2 regions of the Aminobacter sp. 01T433 genome follow, and region 2 is predicted to be linked to the other one. Evidence: predicted binding sites of a transcription regulator. Region 2 holds the regulator's gene; the other holds the start of a gene.
What was found. Region 2 encodes PhoB, which activates phosphate uptake and scavenging genes when phosphate is short. Its sites were predicted from a motif close to TGTCATNNANCTGTCAT; they were not measured.

Region 1 (3,195 bases), on a different contig from region 2:
GATGACCACGTCGGCCTGGCTGGCAAAGCCGGCATCAGCCGTCAGTGGGCCTTCGCCCTGGACCAGCGGCAGCCACTCGAACGAGCCGTCCTCGGCGAACTTGGCGACGTAGAGCGTGCCTTCGTCGAGCAGGTCGAGATTGGCGGCGCGGTCGTTGGGGTTGAACTTGCCCTTGGTCACGAACTTGTAGACGTAGTCGAAGCGCTCGTCGTCGCCGAGGTAGAAGACGACGCGGCCGTCCGAGGCGACGATCGATTCGGCACCTTCGTGCTTGAAGCGGCCAAGGGCCGTGCGCTTCTTCGGCAGCGAGTTCGGATCGTTGACGTCGACCTCGACGATCCAGCCGAAGCGGTTGGGTTCGTTCGGCTCCTTTGAGACGTCGAAGCGGTCGTAGAACTTCAGCCATTCATAGGTGCCTTCCGGCACGCCGAGGCGCTTGTAGTTGGCGGCTTCGGGATGATCGGCCGGCAGCTCGCCGCCGAAATAGCCGTGGAAGTTTTCCTCGGCCATGATGTAGGTGCCCCAGGGCGTGACGCCGCCGGCACAGTTGTTGAGCGTGCCGAACACCTTGGTGCCGGAAGCGTCCGCATTGGTCTTGAGGCGGTCGTGGCCGGCGGCGGGGCCGGTCAGCTGCATCTCGGTGTTGGAGGTGATGCGGCGGTTGAGCTTGCCGTCGCGCACGACCTGCCACTTGCCGCCTTCCTTGCGGATCTCGACGATCGAACCGCCATGTGCGGCCATCTCGATGTCGACACGCTTCTGGTCTGCTGCAGTCACGTCGATCTTGCCTTCGACGATCTTGACGATGCCGGGGAACATCAGATGATCGTTGGTGTATTCGTGGTTGACGACCAAAAGGCCGTGCTCAGACGAGCCGTCGAGCTCGATATAGCCGACATAGTCGTTGTTGTAGCCGAACTGCCGGTTTTGCGCTTCCGCCGTCTGGTTGAGCGGATCGAATTCGGGTGCGTCAGCAAAGATCGGATCGCCCCAACGCAGCAGGATGTCGGCGTCGTAGCCGCTAGCGACATGGTGCTTGTCGTCGATGCCTGCCTCGACCTCGTCGAAGACAAAAGCGGATGCCGTGGCGGCGCGGGCGTCGTCGGCGAGCAGGATGGCGATGGGGCTGACGGTTGCGGCAATGGCCGAAACGGCGAGCGAGCCCTGGAGGAAGCTCCGGCGGGAAAAGCGCTTGGCGATGATGTCGCCCATGGTGCGATTGTCGGTCGGGTTGTGGCCGGGGCCGTCATTTTCCTCGAGCATGCTCGTGCGGAATTTCTGATCGCCTGGTGTGTGCTGGTTCATTGTCTCGACCTCTGGCTGGTGTTCGGCTTGGGGTTCGCCGAGACCGCTAATCGGACGAGATAACAGTAGCATGACAGTTTCGCCGGAAATCGGCCTTGATTATAGAGCCCATCGGCGTTCGTCGCGATTCAGGCGGGACAAGTTCCGATTTCTTGTTTGAGCATCTTCTTTTCCCAAAAGCGCTCCCCATTTTCTCGGCGCGAACTGAGGTTCGGAACGTGCTCTCAAACACATAAGGCAAACGGCAAGACGATGCGGCAGACACTGTGGAACAGGCTTGAATTTTCGCTGCTGGCGGCGGGCATCATCATTGCCGGCGGCTTGTGGGGGTTCGTCGAACTTTCCGAAATCGCCCGCGACGCCGCCCCACACGCTTTCGACACCGACATATTGCTGGCGTTTCGCGTGGCTGGCGAGCCCAACAACCCGATCGGGCCGCTCTGGCTCGAAGAAGCGATGCGCGACATCACCGCACTCGGCAGTGCCTCGGTGCTGATCTACATCACCGCAATCACCATCATTTTCCTGGGCATGACAAAACGCTGGGGACCAGCACTGTTCGTGTTCGTTGCCGTCGCCGGCGGACAGGTGCTGTCGAGCGTGCTGAAGCTTGGCATCGACCGGCCACGTCCCGACCTCGTCTCGCATCTGGCGCAGGTCTACACGATGAGCTTTCCAAGCGGGCACGCGATGTTGTCGGCGGTGACCTACCTGACGCTGGGCGCGCTTTTGGCTCGTTTCCTACCGGGGCGCGCGACGACTGTCTTCGTTTTCGCAATTGCGGTGCTGACGACGCTGATGGTCGGCATCAGCCGTGTCTATCTCGGCGTGCACTGGCCTTCCGACGTGCTCGCCGGCTGGTGCGCAGGCTTTGCCTGGGCGACCCTGTGCTGGGTGGCCAGCCGCTACCTGCTGAAGGACGAAGGTGCCGACCACGGCATGCGGCGACAGTGAACAACTGACACGAGCTGCTCAAGGCCGATACGACGGCTAAGCGATAGAACCTGTCTGCTCCTGGTCGCCCCAGCTGACCTGCTTGTAGTCGAAGCCATATTCCAGCGTCGGCTTGACGATGCGGAAATAGGGCGACAGGTCGAAGTCGCGCGGCGTGTAGAGCGAGTGGTGGCGAATGTGCATGATCTCGCGGCGCATATAGTTCGACTGGGCCGACGCGCGGCCCGGCGCACGGGTGATCTCCGGCAGGATCGGATAGCGGATCTGGCCATAGGCCTCGGCGATCATCGTCGAGCAGATGGCGCGGGTTGGATCGCCCGAGCCGAAGGCGATCATGCGGCGGCGCCAGCGCACCGGCACCGGTGGCCTCGGCACCAGGTAGCGCAGCATGTCGAAGATGTTCTTGAGGTCATATTTCAAACCAAGGCGCTGGGTCATGAAGCTGACGACATGGTCGCGGTCCTCGGGCGACAGGCCGTTGGCCCGGCAGATGCGGGTGTTGTAGGTGCGGTATTTCGACAGCGGCACGGCAACGCAGCCCTGGCCGAGATTGACCTCGATGAGACGTGGCCGCTCGGAGCCGTCTTCGGGCAGCGGCAGCGCATCGCCGACATAAAGCGCTGAATGCGACCAGGTCGACTGGGTCAAATATTTGATGACGGCCGAAATGCGCTGGTTGCCCTCGATCAGCAGGATGTCGCCGGGCTCGAGCGTGCGGCGCAGCGTTTCGGGATCGGACGGCGTGTAGGGCTCGTAGCCGGACGATTCCACCTGCAGGCGTGAAGCAAGCCAGCGGCCGATGCGGTCGAGCAAGGGGTCGGTCTTCTCAGTCATGACGCAGAGGACGTAACATGAGGCGGACGGGCAACGCCAGTCGGCGAACTATTCGTTGCCTGGGGCCTCGGTCTCTGCGCTGAGATCGTTGGTGCACTTGCT
Region 2 (3,195 bases):
CGTGTCGGCATGGTGTTCCAGAAGCCGAACCCGTTCCCCAAGTCGATCTACGAAAACGTCGCCTATGGCCCACGTATCCACGGCCTTGCCAAGAACAAGGCCGAGCTCGACGTGATCGTCGAGAAGAGCCTGCAGAAGGCGGCCCTGTGGAACGAAGCCAAGGACCGTCTCAACGAGCCGGGCACCGGCCTGTCGGGTGGCCAGCAGCAGCGCCTGTGCATCGCGCGCGCCATTGCGGTGTCGCCTGAGGTGATCCTGATGGACGAGCCGTGCTCGGCACTCGATCCGATCGCCACCGCGAAGGTGGAGGAGCTGATCGACGAGCTGCGCGAGAACTACACGATCGTGATCGTGACGCACTCGATGCAGCAGGCGGCACGCGTGTCGCAGCGCACCGCGATGTTCCACCTCGGCTATCTCGTCGAGGAAGGCGCTACCGACAAGATGTTCACCAACCCCGACGACAAGCGGACGCAGGACTACATCACCGGCCGCTTCGGCTGAGTGGACGTTTTCGCCGCGGTATACGAGACGAGGAATAAATCATGGGCGAACATACAGTCCGGTCCTTCGACGAAGAACTCCAGCATGTCGACCAGCTCATCCGTGACATGGGCGATCTTGGCAGCTCGATGGTTGCCGGTGCCATCCGTGCGCTGTTGTCGTCCGACCAGGCGCTGGCGCAAAGCGTTGTCGCCGACGACACGATCATGGACGCCAAGCAGCGCGAACTCGACAACAGCGCCATCACGCTGATCGCCAAGCGCCAGCCGATGGCCCAGGATCTGCGCGCCGTGGTCGGCGCCATCCGCATGGCGGGCGATCTCGAACGCATCGGCGATCTTGCCAAGAACATCGCCAAGCGCGTTGGCGCCGTCGGCCAATCGCCGACGCCACGCAATCTTTCGCATTCGATCGATGCCATGGCACAGCTGGTGCTCGACCAGGTGCGGGGCGTGGTTGATCTCTATGTCGCGCGTCAGGCCGAGGGCCTGAAGAACTTGCGCGCCGACGACCAGAAGATCGACATCCAGTACAACGCCGTGTTCCGCGAGCTCCTGACCTACATGATGGAAGATCCGCGCAACATCACTGCCTGCACGCATCTTTTGTTCTGCGCCAAAAACCTGGAGCGCATTGGCGACCATGTCACCAACATCGCCGAGAACGCGTATTTCGTGGTGACCGGCACGCAGCTGCCGCTCCACCGGCCGAAGGTTGAAGAAACCACGTCGCCGGTTTCGGCCACCTGAACTCCAACATAGAGGACAGCCGATGATCGCCCCCAAGATCATGGTCGTCGAGGATGAAGAGCCGCTGGGCGTGCTGCTTCGCTACAACCTCGAGTCCGAAGGCTACCAGGTCGAAGTCGTCACGCGTGGCGACGAGGCCGAAATACGGCTTCAGGAAAACGTGCCCGACCTTTTGGTGCTCGACTGGATGGTGCCGGCACTCTCCGGCATCGAGCTGTGCCGCAGGCTTCGGATGCGGCCCGACACCGAACGCCTGCCGATCATCATGCTGACGGCGCGTGGCGAAGAAAGCGACCGCGTGCGCGGGCTTTCGACCGGTGCCGATGACTATCTGGTCAAGCCGTTCTCGACGCCTGAGTTCATGGCGCGGGTGAAGGCGTTGCTGCGCCGGGCCAAGCCCGAAGTGCTTTCTTCGATCCTCAAGGTCGGCGACATCATGCTCGATCGCGAGTCGCACCGGGTCTACCGCAAGAAGAGCGAGATCAAGCTCGGGCCAACCGAGTTCCGGCTGCTTGAGTTCATGATGCGGCATCCCGGCCGGGTGTTTTCGCGCAGCCAGTTGCTCGATAATGTCTGGGGCGAGACGATCTACATCGACGAACGCACCGTCGACGTCCATGTCGGGCGCCTGCGCAAGGCGGTCAACACCGGGCGCATGCCCGACGTGATCCGCACCATCCGCGGCGCCGGCTACGCTATCCGCGAGGATTAGGCGACCGTTCGGCGGGACAACGACGTTTGGCCCGCCGCACGCTTGACGGACACGACCAGGCGCTTTGTCGCCAAAGTGCGATCAGCGCCATCCGCCGTTCGGCAGCCGCCCATGATAAGGTGTGTTGCGGCAATGACCGTAGGGGCCGTGCCAATAGCCCGGAGGGCAGCCGTTGCCGTAGCGCGGCGCAACCCGCCTATATTCGCCATAGCGGCATCCGCCATACGGCCCGCGCCAGCCGCCGACGCCGCAGCCCTGTACAATGGGAATGACCATCGCCGAAGCTTCAGGGGCAAGCGGTGCGGGGATCGGGGATGCTGACGCAGAAAACGATGAAGCACACAAAAGGCCGATGCCGGCCAGGATGTTACGCAGCAGACTGGTCATCGCGGGTTCTCCGAAACTGGAAGACAAGTCGGTTCCAGGTTTGGTTCCACTCGCGGTTCCCTTGCCGAGGCCTGGAGCCTGCTTCAAGGGGCGGACGCGGACTGTCATCCAGGGTGCCAGTATGGTCGCGACCGTCGTTGTAATTGCGACAGCCGAAATCAAATGTCCTTGAGCGGTATGTCAGCCCCTGTGCTGCGCGGGGGCTGGGCCTGCGGCGAAGATCTCCTGATCGACATAGAGCAAGGCGCGCATCAGGCAGCCCAGGCGGATGAGGGGGACTTCGTTCGGTTCGGTGTCGAAGGAGATCGCCTTCGAGTGCAGCCCGCCGGCCGTCTTGGCGATGGCCGCGCGGACATGCGGCTCCATCAAGTCGAAGGCGGTAGCACCCACGCCAACAAAGGCGAGCGGTGCCGGATCGATCAGCGCAAACATCGATCCCAGGCCGAAGCCGATGGCCTCGCCCGCCTTGCGGAACGCCTCGCGCTCGGGGCCGTCATGGTCGCGGGCGGCGTCGGCGAGGGCGGTGATGTCCTCGTCGGAGAGATCGGCGAGCGGCTCGGCATTCTCGTCGCCGAGACGTGCATTGCGCCATATGGCGTAGTTGCCGGCATAGGCTTCGACGCAGCCGCGCCGGCCACAGCGGCAAAGCGCGCCCTCGGGCCGGTGGATCATGTGGCCGAACTCGCCCCCTGACGAATGCGTGCCGGTGAAGAGCTCGCCCTTCAATACCAGTCCCATGCCGATGCCATGCGAAAGCAGGATGGCGATGAAATCGTCGCGGTAGCGGACTGGGTCGCGCCAGCGCAGGGCCTCGGCGATCATGTTGCAGTCGTTTTCGACCGT

Region 1: the regulator PhoB is predicted to act here: its motif matches at 1,365-1,381, upstream of AC1DLV_RS01355 (PhoX family protein).

What each region holds. Positions count from the first base shown of each region.
Region 1 is NZ_JBFTPR010000001.1:260,815-264,009, reverse strand. Features, by position in the region: gene AC1DLV_RS01355 (PhoX family protein) at 1-1,305, opposite strand, end outside; gene AC1DLV_RS01350 (phosphatase PAP2 family protein) at 1,558-2,259, shown strand; gene AC1DLV_RS01345 (YiiX/YebB-like N1pC/P60 family cysteine hydrolase) at 2,296-3,093, opposite strand; gene AC1DLV_RS01340 (CHAD domain-containing protein) at 3,142-3,195, opposite strand, start outside.
Region 2 is NZ_JBFTPR010000005.1:218,381-221,575, reverse strand. Features, by position in the region: gene pstB (phosphate ABC transporter ATP-binding protein PstB) at 1-504, shown strand, start outside; gene phoU (phosphate signaling complex protein PhoU) at 546-1,253, shown strand; gene phoB (phosphate regulon transcriptional regulator PhoB) at 1,276-1,965, shown strand; gene AC1DLV_RS10330 (GCG_CRPN prefix-to-repeats domain-containing protein) at 2,047-2,352, opposite strand; gene AC1DLV_RS10325 (ROK family protein) at 2,533-3,195, opposite strand, start outside.